DNA from 3 places in the Bacillus sp. JJ722 genome. Region 3 is predicted to be linked to each of the others. Evidence: riboswitches for the same ligand, from Rfam matches in the RefSeq annotation. Region 3 holds a riboswitch; each other region holds the start of a gene.

Region 1 (4,917 bases), on a different contig from region 3:
TAATTCCGCATACGCTTGCACACTGAATAAGCAAATTATCAAAGTAAGCAAACCTGTAAAAATCTTGCGGATACCACTATTCAACAATATTTTTCCCTCCTAAACATAATCTTCATTTTATTATGTTAGAAGAGTGTTATTTCTATACGAATATTTATCGAATTCTAACTGATATGATGACTTGCACTTCAAAATACAGCTCTTATTTCTTAGCAATATAAACTTTTAATAATTTTCCCTTTATGGTCGTTCTTTTCATAGCATGTAACACAATATCGCCTTTGCCATTTAATATCTCAACAAAAGATGCCTGTTCTTGGATGGTGATAATTCCTATATCATCCGCTGTTACGCCAGGTATTTTAGCAATTGTACCAACAAAATCCACCGCTCTTATTTTCTTTTTCTTACCACCATTGAAATAAAGCTTTGTAATATCTTTATTTAATTCTTCACTTTTCAAGTGTTTAACATCAGGCATTTGTTTCATTTTCTCAATGAAAGTAGGTTTAGCTTGGTCTACTTCTGTTTTAGTGGGAGCCGTTTTTCTTGATATGTTGAAGCCAATATAGTTTTCGACTTGAGCAACTAATTCATTTTCTGAAGGTGTGATCAAGGAAATAGCTATTCCTTTATTCCCAGCACGACCAGTTCTGCCTGTACGGTGAACATAGCTCTCCTTCTCTACGGGAAAATCATAATTGAAGATGTGTGTAATATTGTCTATATCAATACCTCTTGCAGCCACATCAGTAGCGACTAAATAGCGGAAGGCCCCTTTTCTGAAATCATCCATCACCGCAAAGCGATCTTCCTGATACATCCCACCATGCAGTTGATCACAATCGTAATTTAACACATCCAATTCTTCATACAATTCCTTCACACGCTCTTGCGTACGACAGAAAATAATGGCGCTATCAGGGTTTTCAAGGATAGTAAGATCACGAAGCAATGCTAGTTTCTCATCTTCTTCAACAGTATAAAGAACATGGTTAATATTCTCCGTCGTTAATCCTTTTGCTTTTATTTCAATGTAAGTTGGTTCATTCATATAAGAAGAGCAAAGACGCTCAACATCCTCTGGTAAAGTTGCAGAGAATAATGCTGTCATTCTCTCCTTAGGAAGCTGTTCGATAATAGCAGAAACTTGATCAATAAAACCCATATTAAGCATTTCATCACTTTCATCAATTACTAAATATTTTAAAGCCTCTACTTGAAGTGTGCCTTTCTCAATATGATCAAGAACTCGCCCTGGCGTTCCCACCACTACATGTGTTTTTTGTTTTAAATCTAATTTTTGTTTCGCAAATGATTGTTTTCCGTAAATTGCGGCTGCCTTAATTCGTTTGAATCTACCAATATTCGTAAAATCTTCTTTTACTTGAGCTGCGAGCTCTCTCGTTGGTGTTAATACTAAAGCTTGCGGTTTATTCTCTAACCAATCTATCATTTCGCAAATAGGGATTGCATAAGATGCAGTCTTACCACTCCCCGTTTGTGATTTAACTACATGATCTTGTTGTTTTAAGGCAACCGGTATTACTTTGCTTTGTACCTCAGTTGGCTCTTTGTATTGTAAACTTTCTAATGCTCTCAATATTTCCTTGCTCAATGGAAATGAATGAAAAGTAATTGTGCTCATGTTTAACCTCATTTATGTGATTTAATATTTTTATTTCGTTCTCGACTAAGCATAACACGTAAAACTATCAAAACTATTCCCCCGGAAATAAAATTTTCATTTTGTTATATGCTCTAACTCCGTTAAAAAAGATGCCCTTCAAAAATTGTGAACATCTCCTCCTATTCACCTTATGCAAGTTTACAAACATCCACCCACTTCTCTGCTTTTGAATAGGTTTGCAATTCATCACAAGTCAGTTCAATAGCGGAATTGCTACTTCCGCAGGCTGGAAATAACGTATCAAAACGCTTCATTGATTCATCCAAATAGACACGTAAATCACGCTTTAAGCCAAAAGGACAAACACCTCCGACAGCGTGTCCAGTAAACTCTAATACTTCATCCGGATTTAACATCTTTGCCTTATTGCCAAATTCATCTTTATATTTCTTGTTATCAATCTTAGTATCACCTGCTGTTACAACTAAAATAGCACTATCACCATCTTTAAAAGACAGCGTCTTAGCAATTCTAGCAGGAATTACTTCTAGCACCATAGCAGCAAGTTCAACTGTCGCACTTGATTGGTTAAATTCACGAATTTGATCTTGTAAATGAAATTGTTTAAAGTATTCTCTTACATTTTCAATTGCCATTAACCTTTTCATTCCTTTCTTTCATTACCGTATTAACTAAAGATATATGTAAAAATTATACAACAAGAAGAAACGAATGCAAAAAAACTAATTTCTTCTCTAGTAGAGAACCATTACTCTTCCTAATACTCCTTGATTAGAAAAAATTTATAACTACTATTTTTATCTGAACCACCAATAAAGTAAGCGTTTACTATTAGAAATTTTAAATTTTTTTGTATTGACAAAACGAAAATACCGAAGTATTATTCAAATTACTTAAAAAACTTTATAAAAAATAACTTATCCAGAGCGACCGAGGGACTAGGCCCTATGACGTCCGGCAACCCCCAATTTGGGAAGGTGCCAATTCCTGCAGAATGATTTTCATTCTGAAAGATAAGTCGAGATAAAGATATTGTTTCGATGCTTCTTTCAGTTGAAAGGAGCATTTTTTTATTAAAAAAATAGCAACGTGTAAAATCGCACCGGCCCTTTTTGGAGCGGGTGACCCCGCTTAAGAAAAAAGGAGAATATGACATGATTAATATTCAAAATGTTTCGAAGATTTATAAAACAAAGAAAAAAGAGGTAAAAGGAGTCGATGATGTTTCACTAACGATTGAAAAAGGAGACATATACGGAATTGTGGGTTACTCAGGTGCAGGTAAGAGTTCTTTATTACGTTGTATGAATTTATTGGAACGACCAACTTCTGGAACGATTACTGTAGATGGAATTGATTTAACATCCTTAAACTCTCATAAATTAAGACTAGCACGATTAAAAATCGGTATGATCTTTCAACACTTCTACTTAATTAGTCAAATGACCGTGTTCGAGAACATTGCCTTTTCATTAAAAGCAGCTAGAGTTCCTTCTAATGAAATAAATGCTCGTGTGGAAAGTTTACTAGAAATGGTCGGTTTGGCTGATAAGCGCGATGTATATCCAGCCCAACTAAGTGGTGGTCAAAAACAACGTGTAGGAATTGCAAGGGCGCTTGCCAATGATCCAACAGTCTTGCTGTGTGACGAAGCAACTTCGGCTCTTGATCCGACAACAACAAAGTCCATATTAAATCTATTAAAGAAAATAAATAAAGAACTCAATATAACAATCGTATTGATTACCCATGAAATGAACGTAGTGAAGGAAATCTGCAATCGAATGGCTATTATGCAAGATGGAAGAGTCATAGAAGAAGGTTCTGTATACGAGGTATTCGCTAACCCTCAAGCAGCTTTAACGAAGGAATTCATCGAAAGTGTTGTTTCTTTCGATGTTCCAGAAGTTATTCTCAATGAATGTAGAGGAACGATTGTAAAGATTATCTTCAAAGGAACGATTGCAGGAGAAGGCATTATATCTGATACCTTGCAGCAATTTAATGTAAAAGGTAACTTCCTGCATGGTTCGATTGAATATATTCAAGATTTACCTTTAGGCATTTTCATAATGGAACTTAAAGGTAACGAAATAGAAAATGCGCTTCAGTATATTCAAACACGACAAGCGCAAGTGGAGGTGTTACGTAATGGGCTTTGATTTCGCTCATCTAATTGAACTAGTCCCAGATATCAATAAAGCGTTCGGTGAAACCATTTATATGATTGCCCTATCATCTGTAATTGCAGTCATACTCGGTCTACCAATAGGTGTTCTTCTCTACATAACCGATAAAGGGTTGTTTTGGGAAAACCGTGTTTTTCAAAATATCTTAAGCTTTCTAGTCAATTTAATTCGCTCTATTCCATTTATCATATTACTAGTTGCTTTAATTCCATTAACAGAGTTTCTAGTACGTGACACAATTGGACCAACTGCTGCGAGTGTTTCTTTAACAGTGGCTGCCATTCCATTCTTTGCTCGTATTGTGGAAACATCACTTCGAGAAATTGATAAAGGTGTTATAGAAGCTGCCATCGCAGCTGGTGCAACACCATGGATGATTATTAAAGATGTGCTATTACTAGAAGCACGATCTAGCATTATATCAGGTGTTACATTGACATTAATCAGTTTAGTAGGATTCTCTGCTATGGCTGGTGTTGTTGGTGGAGGCGGAATCGGGGACTTAGCGATTCGATTTGGTTATTACCGCTACGATAATACGATAATGATTTCAACTGTTGTTATATTAATTATTTTAGTCCAGTTAATTCAGCTACTTGGCGATTTTATCTCCAAAGCTGTTGATAAAAGATAAAGAAAGTAGGAGACATTCATGAAGAAATGGTACAAAGGCTTTATATTATTACTAGCTATTTTAACAGTTACAGCCCTAGCGGCTTGCGGAAGTGACGATGCATCAAGTGATGGTGCAGAGAAAGATAAGAAAGAAATTAAGTTTGGTGCAACTGCCGGACCATACAGTGACATGGTTAAAGAAGCCATCATTCCTGGCCTGGAAGAAAAAGGCTATATAGTAAAAATCGTTGAATTCAGTGATTATGTTCAACCAAACAAAGCATTAGATAAAGGTGATATTGACGCGAACCTTTTCCAACATAGCATTTACTTAGAAAATTTCATTAAGGAAAACAAAGTAGATTTAGCAGGTCTTATTACAGTTCCTACTGCACCAATGGGTATTTACTCTAACAAATTTAAATCATTAGATGAAATTAAAGATGGCGCGACAATTACAAT
Region 2 (4,917 bases), on a different contig from region 3:
CGCTACATGCATCTTCTTTACTGTCTAGCGAAATATTTGAAGCAAATGAACAAGAGAATATGGTGTTAACAAAAAGTTATCGTTCCACTAGACAAATTATTGATTTTACAAAGTATATTATTCAGGGTGGAGAGGCAATAGAGGCGTTTAATCGAAACGGCAAAAAACCAACATATTCAAAAGTAACAAATGAAGAGGGATTTCATTCAAAACTAGTGCAGTTATTAAATAATCTACAAGAGTCTCAATATCAAACTATTGCTGTTATATGTAAAACAGCTGAAGAAAGTACTAGAGCATATGAACATCTCGTTAAAGATGTAAATATTCAATACATGAGTCAAACGACATATACATTCACAAAAGGCATCTTAGTCTTACCTGCATACTTAGCAAAAGGAATAGAATTCGATGCAGTGATTATTTATGACGCTTCTAACTATTCGAATCAAAGAAGCGTTGAACGGAAGCTATTTTATACGGCTTGTACAAGAGCGATGCATGAGTTGCATGTATTTGCTTCCAGTGAGAAAACACCATTTATGAAGCGAATTCCTATCTCAGTATATGACGTCATTCAAGATTAGATGTAACATTTCATCATCAGTCATCCTTGTGTAGTGGTTAGAAGCTCATCAAAATTTCAATCTTTTAGAGTTGTCAAAATTTCTACACCTTACTATAATCTTTGTTACAATAATAGTAATATGTACAATACAGAAACATACATAGGTGGGGGATAAATATGCAATTGAATTTTGTGAAATGTCATGGTTCAAGTAATGATTTTTTAATATTAGATGAATATAGCCATCCAATACAGTTATCAGATAAAGAAAGAGCACAGTTAACACTTACATTGTGTAATCGTGAAACGGGAATTGGTGCTGACGGTATTTTATTTTTTCAAAAAAGCGATGTAGCGGATGGTAAAATGCGCGTATTTAATTCTGACGGATCAGAAGCTTCTATGTGTGGAAATGGATTACGTTGTATAGCACGATATGCTTGTGAATTATTAGGGAAGCAGCAACTTTCAATTGAGACTATGAAAGCAGTTCTAGCAGTGGAGCAAACAGAAGATATTTTTGAAAATATTCCTACTTTTAAAGTGGAAATCTCGCCTGTCTCGTTTCTTGTTAAAGATTTACCTTTCAATGTAGAAAGTGAAACTTTCATCAATCAGGAGCTAGCTGAGTTAGCGCCGGAATTAAAGTTTACGGCTGTAGCGGTTCCGAATCCACATTTTATTTCAATTGTTGATTCGGAAGTATTAGTAAGTGGCGTGCAAGAAAAACTATCAACGTATGTAAATGGAGAAAATCCTTATTTTCCTGATGGCGTAAATGTAAGTTTTGTGGAGCTACTTGAAAGTGGTAGCATTTTTGTCAAAACATTTGAAAGAGGCGTAGGATTTACAAACGCATGTGGTACTGCAATGAGTGCTTCTACACTTGTTACGTGTTTACAAGGAGAAAATAATGTTGAAGAAATCATTTCTGTTTATAATCCTGGTGGAAAAGTGAATTGTCAAGTTCATAAACAAAATGATTCCTATTCGATTGATCTAATTGGAAATGCAACATATGAGTTTAAAGTACATGTAGAAATGCGTGATACCTTAAACGCATTTACAATTACAGATAAAATAGAGTTTCCAGAAGAATTGCTAGCATATCAGGCAATGCAAGAAGCTTGTCAACTGTATGTAAATAAATATTTGTGAAAAATATTGCTTATTGAAAACAAAGGGAACGTATGAATGAATTAAATATATTGTATTCATCGCAAAAGGAGAAAGAAATTTGAATTCTATCAGAGCAGAAAGACTAACTAAGAAAAATATTCAATATATTATTTTTATCGCGTGCCTGATTGCTGTTTATTCTTATGTGTTTTTAAGATTGGTTGATGGATTAAAAGCAAATGAATTACGAAGCTTTGACTATAAAATCATTGAGTTTTTTCAAGGCCATATTTCTGATCAATTAACAGTTGTTATGAAAGCAATCACATTTCTAGGTGGAAAGCTTGGCCTTACACTCGGTGTTCTCATTACATCCACTATTTTTTTCTTTTATAAAAAACGTTATGCTGTTTACTTAATCCTTTCATCGAGCTTAGGTGGATTATTTAACGCGTATTTAAAATGGTTGTTTCAAAGAGAACGTCCTGACTTTTACCCGTTGATTGTAGAACAGGGATACAGCTTTCCTAGCGGTCATAGCATGGCTTCTTTTATTTTTTATACTACTTTAGCAGTTGTGTTAGCTAAAGTTGCAAAAAATAAATTACTTGATATATTGATTGCGGTTTTGTTTACGATTATTGTGCTTTTAATTGGCATAAGCCGCATTTATTTAGGTGTACATTATCCTAGTGATGTAATTGCTGGATTTGCAGCCGGAGGATTTTGGGTTTGCCTATGTGGACTAGCCTTAAATTACTATGAATTTAGACGTGAACAAGCGTCTTAATTCATAGGTTTTTGCAATGTTTACGAAAAGGATTAGATATAATATTTACAAGTTGCAATAAAACAGATTGACAAATACTCATTTCATCATTATGATATAAAAAATGAAATATCAAAAAATTTAATAAAAAACTCTTATCTAGAGAGGCGGAGGGACTGGCCCTACGATGCCCGGCAACCATCATTTATGAACGGTGCCAATGCCAGTAGAAATAAAATTCTAGTCGATGAGAGCGAAGTTAAAGTTTGTAATATTACTAGCGCTCTTTCTCATTAGAAGGGGCGTTTTTTGTATTAGTAAAGTTGAAGTTAATGGGGGATGAACATGAATATTGAAACAAAATTAGTTCAAGCTGGTCAAAAGAAAGATCCAACAACAGGTTCCATAAGTACACCAATCTATCAAAATGCAACCTTCGAGCATCCGGAGCTTGGTAGAAGCACTGGATTTGATTATTCGAGAACGGCTAATCCAACAAGGAAGGCATTAGAAGAAGCGATTGCTGAATTGGAAGAAGGAGATGCTGGTTTTGCTTTTTCTTCAGGTATGGCGGCTATTACAACCGTTTTATTCCTCTTTAAATCTGGTGATCATATTGTTATATCAGACGATTTATATGGTGGCACGTATCGAATATTAGAAGAAATATTTAATAATTATGGAATTACAGCATCTTATGTTGATACTTCGTGTTTAAGCGATGTTGAAGCAGCCATTAAAGATAAAACAGTTGCCCTTTTTATTGAAACACCTACAAATCCGTTGATGAAAATAACCGATTTAGCGGCAATTAGTAAGTTAGCGAAAGAAAATAATTTATTAACTATAGTCGATAACACATTTCTAACCCCATACTTACAAAAACCAATTCAATATGGTGCGGATATCGTGATTCATAGTGCATCTAAATATATTGGAGGACATAATGATGTTATCGGTGGTTTAGTCGTTACGGCAACTGAAGAATTAAGCGAAAAGGTAGGCAGATTACAAAATAGTACAGGAACGATCCTTGGACCTCAAGATTCGTGGTTATTATTACGAGGATTGAAAACATTAGCAATTAGAATGGAACGTCAACAAGAAAATGCTCAAGCAATTGCTGAATGGCTGGCCCAACATGAATTAGTGAAAAAAGTATTTTATCCAGGTTTAGCAAATCATGCTGGAAGATCAATTATGGAGAAGCAATGTAATGGCTTTGGAGCGATGATCTCCTTTGAAGTTACTGAGGTATCAATAGTTGCAGATTTATTAAAGCATGTTCAGGTTATTAGTTTTGCTGAAAGTTTAGGTGGTGTAGAATCACTGATCACATATCCAACTACACAAACACATGCTGATATTCCGAAAGAATATCGTGAAGAAAAAGGTGTAAGTGATTATTTATTACGATTTTCAGTAGGTATAGAAAACGTGCAAGATCTAATTTCTGATTTGGAGCAAGCTTTTAAATAAATGTAGCCAGTAAAAAATCATACATTCATAATACAAGGTTAATAGAATATTGAGTTGCTAACAAATAATTTGGGGTGAATACTTCGTGAACTTTCGTGATGAAATACAGAATCGAATTTTAATAGGTGAAGGTGCAATGGGCACTCTTCTATATTCAACTGGTGTTGACCAATGCTATGAAGAGTTAAATATTATTAATCCTGATTTAGTAAGGAGCGTACATCAAGCGTATGTTCATGCAGGTGCTGATATTCTTCAGTCGAATACGTACGGGGCGAACCACTATAAGTTAAAACGCTACGGATTAGACGATAAAGTATCTTCCATTAATCGAGAAGGAATGAGAATAGCAAAAAGTGCCGCTTTAGAGCATCACTTTGTCTTTGGTACGATTGGAGCTACAAGAAGTTTACGAAAGTCGGATATTACCTTAGATGAAATTAAAAGAAATTTCAGAGAACAATTATTTAGTTTACTATTAGAAGATCCAGATGGGCTTATACTAGAAACATTCTATGATTTTGAAGAAATGGAAACGGTATTAGAGATTGCAAGACAAGAAACAACAATACCGATTATTGCGAATGTGTCACTTCATGAAATAGGGTATTTGCAAAATGGTATGCATTTAAGTGAAGCGGTGCCTATTTTAGAAGACAAAGGAGCAGATGTTGTTGGTGTGAACTGTCGTTTAGGTCCTCATCATACGATTCGCGCTTTGGAACAAGTTCCTCTACCGACGAAAGGAGTTTTAAGTGCATATCCAAATGCTAGTTTACCAGAGTACATTGATGGTAGATTACAGTACGAAACGAATGCAGAATATTTCGGTAAAAGCGCACTTTTAATGAGAGAACAAGGAGTAAGAATTATTGGTGGTTGCTGTGGTACGACACCAAGTCATATTGAAGCAGTGAAGAAACATATAACCGGACTTTCACCAATATTTGAGAAGGAAGTTTCTCCAAGAAAAATAGAAGTG
Region 3 (4,917 bases):
ATTGTTGCAGCTTCAAAGCTTTATGGTGGAACATTTAATTTATTTGCTAATACTTTACCGAAATACGGAATTAAGGTGCATCTTGTAAATCCAGAAGATCCTGAAAACTTCCGAGCGGCTATTAATGATAAAACAAAAGCAGTATTTGCTGAAACAATTGGCAATCCGAGTCTACACATATTAGATATTGAAAAAGTAGCAAGTATAGCTCATGAAAACGGTATTCCATTAATTATTGATAATACATTTGCTACACCATATCTATGCAAACCGATTGAACATGGAGCTGATATTGTAATCCATTCAGCAACTAAATGGCTATTAGGAAATGGTACAACACTTGGTGGAATTATTGTAGATGGTGGTAAATTCGATTGGAATTCACCGAAATTCCCTGGATTTACTACGCCAGATCCAAGCTATAATAATTTGGTTTATAGTGAAGCGATTGGTGCTGCTGCTTTCATCATTAAAGCACGTGTTCAGTTACTACGTGATTTAGGTCCAGCATTAAGTTCATTCAGTGCATACCAATTTAGTTTAGGGCTAGAAACATTGCATGTGAGAATGAAAGAGCATATCGCCAATACGAAGCAAGTGGTTGAGTATTTGAAAGCACATCCAGCTGTTAAATGGGTATTGTACCCAGGAGAAAAGGAACATAAGGATCATGCTCTTGCTGAGAAGTATTTACCGAAAGGCGCCGGTGCAGTTGTTGTGTTTGGAATCGAAGGCGGAAGAGAAGCAGGTGCTAAGTTAATTAACAATGTGAAGCTTTGGAGTCATGTAGCAAATGTGGGTGACGCGAAGAGTCTAATTATTCATCCAGCAAGTACAACACATCAACAGCTTTCTACGGAAGATTTGGAGCTGTCAGGTGTTACAGAAGACTTAGTGCGATTATCAATCGGCATTGAACATATTGATGATATTATCGCTGATTTAGAGAATGCAATTGAAATTGCAACAGGTGTTACCTCATTACACTCAACATCAGTTTAACTCATTACCATAAAAAGGTAAAGGGTTTATTTTCAGAATTCAATTGACAGCCTTATACTATTAATGATAAAATCACTTTACTAAAATATTTATTTGTAAATATTAATTAAATATTGCGATAAAACTCTTATCAAGAGTGGTGGAGGGACGTGCCCTTTGAAGCCCGGCAACCGTCAAATGAATTTTTGAAATGGTGCCAATTCACACAAAGTATAGACTACTTTGACAGATGAGAGAAAGGACCCTTAAATTATTATGCCTTTCTGCTCATTTCAGCAGAAAGGTTTTTGTTGTTTTAAGGTAAATTAATTTTAGTAAATAAATATTTGTCTTTAGTTTGAGACAAAGAGGTGATTGATCATGATAAAAATTAGTAAAGTAACAAAGCTCTTTTCACAAGGGCTAAAAGATAAACTTAAAGCTGTTGATTCAGTGTCAATCGATATTGATGCAGGCGAAATTTTTGGTGTAATTGGTTATAGTGGTGCTGGAAAGAGTACATTGATTCGTATGTTAAACGGCTTAGAAGTTCCAACAGAAGGAACGATTATCGTAGGAGACCAACAGATATCTGCTATCAAAGGTGCTAAACTACGAGCAGCCCGCCATGAAATCGGAATGATTTTTCAGCATTTCAATCTATTATGGTCAAGGACTGTAAGAGAAAATATTTCATTTCCGCTTGAAATTGCGGGTGTCCCGAAAAGTCAACGTCTAAAGCGAGTAGATGAATTGATTTCGCTCGTTGGTTTAGAAGGTCGAGGAGATGCTTATCCATCTCAACTGAGTGGTGGTCAGAAGCAAAGAGTAGGTATAGCTAGAGCATTGGCTAATAATCCAAAGGTACTGCTTTGTGATGAAGCCACTTCAGCATTAGACCCTCAAACAACCGATAGCATCTTAGATTTATTGGTAGATATTAATAAGAAGTTAAATTTAACGATTGTATTAATTACGCATGAGATGCATGTTATTCAAAAGATTTGTCATCGTGTAGCAGTAATGGAAAAAGGTCGAGTTGTAGAGATTGGCGATGTACTAGAAGTATTTAAAAATCCACAACAAGACATAACGAAACGTTTTGTCCAACAGTTAACAGATCCTGAAGAAACAACGGAAGCAATTGAGAATTTGTTACAGAAGTATAAAACAGGTCATGTTGTAAAACTTACATTTGTCGGCGATGACGCTGAGAAACCAGTTGTTAATGAACTTATTCGTCATTTTCAATTTGATATCAATATTATTCAAGGGAAAATACAACAGACTCAAAAAGGTTCTTATGGTACATTGTTCCTTCATATAGATGGAAATGATTCTGAGCTGAAGCAGTCTATCGATTTCTTGAATCAACGTAGAGTAGGCGTGGAGGTGATTACTAATGCTTGAGAAATACTTTCCTAATGTAGATTGGGACGTAATGAGGGAAGCTACATATGAAACGTTGTTTATGACAGGTGTTTCTGTGATTGCTGTCTTTATATTTGGCATACTTTTAGGTTTGGTTTTATTTTTAACTTCAAAAGGAAACCTATGGCAAAATAAATTTGTTTATACGATTGTCGGAGCGTATGTGAATATATTCCGTAGTATTCCGTTCATCATCTTAATCGTATTATTAATCCCTTTCACAAAGATGATCATGGGTTCCATGATTGGGGCTAAAGCAGCGTTACCAGCGTTAATTATTGGTACAGCTCCATTCTATGCTCGTATGGTTGAAATTGCATTGCGAGAAATAGATAAAGGTGTTATTGAAGCTGCTAAGTCCATGGGAGCGAAAACAAGCACAATTATTTTCAAAGTATTGATACCAGAATCAATGCCAGCAATCATTTCAGGTATTACGGTAACGACGATTGCTTTAGTTGGATCAACAGCGATGGCAGGTGTTATTGGAGCTGGTGGACTTGGAAATGTTGCTTACTTGGATGGATTCCAACGTGGACAAGATGATGTTACTTTAATTGCAACAATTATTATTTTAATTATTGTATTTGCTGTTCAGTTTATTGGTGATTTTGCAACTTCTAAAGTTGACAAAAGATAATATAAATTAAGCTATTGAGAAAAGGGGAGTTTTAGTAGATGAAGAAGATTAGTTTATTTTTAGTTCTGGCATTTTCATTATTATTGGCTTTAACTGCATGTGGTACAAGCTCCGATGAGAAATCTGGAGATAAAGGTACAAGTAAAGAGGACTCAAAAACATTAACAGTAGGTGCATCTAACGTACCTCATGCTCAAATTTTAGAACAGGCACAACCGCTTCTAAAAGAAAAAGGAATTGATTTGAAAATCGAGAAGTACAATGATTACGTTATTCCCAACAAGGCGTTAGAAGAAGGAGAGTTAGATGCAAACTACTTCCAACACATTCCTTTCCTTGAGTTGAGTATTAAAGAGAATGGGTATGTTTTTGTCAATGCTGGTGGTATTCACATTGAACCAATCGGCGTATATTCTAAGAAATATAAGAAATTAGAAGATCTACCAAAAGGCGCAACAATTATTATGAGCAGCTCTGTAGCTGACCATGGTCGTGTTCTATCTCTTCTTGAAAGAGAAGGCTTAATTAAGTTAAAAGACGGAATTGATAAAACAGCAGCTACACAAAAAGATATCGTTGAAAATAAAAAGGAATTAAAGTTTAAAACGGATATTGAACCAGCGTTATTACCACAAGTTTTCAACAATGGTGAAGGCGATGCAGTTGTCATCAACTCAAACTTTGCTATTGATGCTGGCTTAAATCCACTGAAAGATGCTATTGCTATTGAAGGATCAGAATCTCCATATGTAAACATTGTTGCGGTTAGAAAAGGCGATGAAAACAATGAAAACATTAAAACGTTAATTGAGGTTCTTCACTCTAAAGAAATTCAAGACTTCATTAAAAAAGAATATAAAGGTGCAGTACTTCCTGTATCTAAGTAATTGTTTAAGGGGCTGTCCGAAAAGTGATTTTCAATCACTTTTCGAACGCCCTTTTACGCTTTGTAAGTCCTCCGGAGTAGGTTACGTGAAATATATAAACCCGGCTGTTATGCAAGAATGCCTACATTTGGCGCTTTCTGTCTAGATGAAACCCCATGTATCTTCTTAAAAATCGTAAGAATTACTTTCCCATCGATCAAACAAAGATAGCAAATAGGATTTATTGGACAACCCCTTCATCAAAAAGAGTCTTCTCCTAATAATATTCAAATCCGTTTCTATTTAAGAGTATTTACGAGTAATTTTATGAATAATAACGTGTGATAACGTGAATCTGGCTTAATTGTGATTATGTACTAAATTTTCGGGTATATACCATTTGAGTGGAAAACCAGTGTGATGATAATCTTAACTGTAAATAAGGCGTTGCTAATGCAAACGCCGACAAATGAAAGGATTGGTTCATTATTAACTCAAATGAGTTGGATTTGACAGTGACAGAGAATATGGAGAAGGCTTTGCAGCTATCACACGGAGTAGGTTATAATGAATATAGCCGTAATTTAGACGTGAGAATGAGAGTGGAAAGACGAAGAGAAAGAAGTTATAGGCTCGAGTCACAAATCGTAAATGAATACAGTCGTCGGGTATTTAAATAGGAAAGGAAAAGTCAGTGTTAGTAGCGCTGGCTTTTTCGAATGATAAGAGTATCAATAAATTATCATTTGCTGACTGACATATTTCGAATGAATGGAAACGAGTAATATTAAGAATAAGTAAAGAATGCGTAAGCATGAACCTGACAAACACATACTTTTAAGGTGTTTTTCTTTTCCACTATATACATAGTGGAAAATAAGGCATTATTAGTTGCTTCTACTTTTCATTTGTTATAATATTGTAATGAGAATAAATTGAGAATGATTTTACCAAAAAATACAAAAGTTCACAAGAAATTGTTGGAGGTATAAATATATG

What was found. Region 3 has a riboswitch for S-adenosylmethionine ahead of V7014_RS21910 (methionine ABC transporter ATP-binding protein). Riboswitches for the same ligand answer to the same signal wherever they lie in the genome.
Region 1: linked by a shared signal. The riboswitch ahead of V7014_RS15830 (methionine ABC transporter ATP-binding protein) and the one ahead of V7014_RS21910 (methionine ABC transporter ATP-binding protein) in region 3 are both predicted to bind S-adenosylmethionine.
Region 2: linked by a shared signal. The riboswitch ahead of V7014_RS11835 (trans-sulfuration enzyme family protein) and the one ahead of V7014_RS21910 (methionine ABC transporter ATP-binding protein) in region 3 are both predicted to bind S-adenosylmethionine.

The regions. Positions count from the first base shown of each region.
Region 1 covers NZ_JBALMO010000124.1:9,473-14,389, reverse strand. Annotated here, with positions in the region: gene V7014_RS15845 (DUF305 domain-containing protein) at 1-87, opposite strand, end outside; gene V7014_RS15840 (DEAD/DEAH box helicase) at 203-1,648, opposite strand; gene V7014_RS15835 (YbaK/EbsC family protein) at 1,819-2,286, opposite strand; SAM riboswitch class I at 2,566-2,671, shown strand; gene V7014_RS15830 (methionine ABC transporter ATP-binding protein) at 2,806-3,813, shown strand; gene V7014_RS15825 (methionine ABC transporter permease) at 3,803-4,474, shown strand; gene V7014_RS15820 (MetQ/NlpA family ABC transporter substrate-binding protein) at 4,493-4,917, shown strand, end outside.
Region 2 covers NZ_JBALMO010000083.1:18,055-22,971, reverse strand. Annotated here, with positions in the region: gene helD (RNA polymerase recycling motor HelD) at 1-587, shown strand, start outside; gene dapF (diaminopimelate epimerase) at 746-1,726, shown strand; gene V7014_RS11840 (phosphatase PAP2 family protein) at 1,806-2,477, shown strand; SAM riboswitch class I at 2,609-2,710, shown strand; gene V7014_RS11835 (trans-sulfuration enzyme family protein) at 2,802-3,935, shown strand; gene V7014_RS11830 (bifunctional homocysteine S-methyltransferase/methylenetetrahydrofolate reductase) at 4,021-4,917, shown strand, end outside.
Region 3 covers NZ_JBALMO010000224.1:9,473-14,389, reverse strand. Annotated here, with positions in the region: gene V7014_RS21915 (O-acetylhomoserine aminocarboxypropyltransferase/cysteine synthase family protein) at 1-1,002, shown strand, start outside; SAM riboswitch class I at 1,127-1,238, shown strand; gene V7014_RS21910 (methionine ABC transporter ATP-binding protein) at 1,363-2,391, shown strand; gene V7014_RS21905 (methionine ABC transporter permease) at 2,384-3,052, shown strand; gene V7014_RS21900 (MetQ/NlpA family ABC transporter substrate-binding protein) at 3,091-3,939, shown strand; gene V7014_RS21895 (hypothetical protein) at 4,446-4,598, shown strand; gene sufC (Fe-S cluster assembly ATPase SufC) at 4,915-4,917, shown strand, end outside.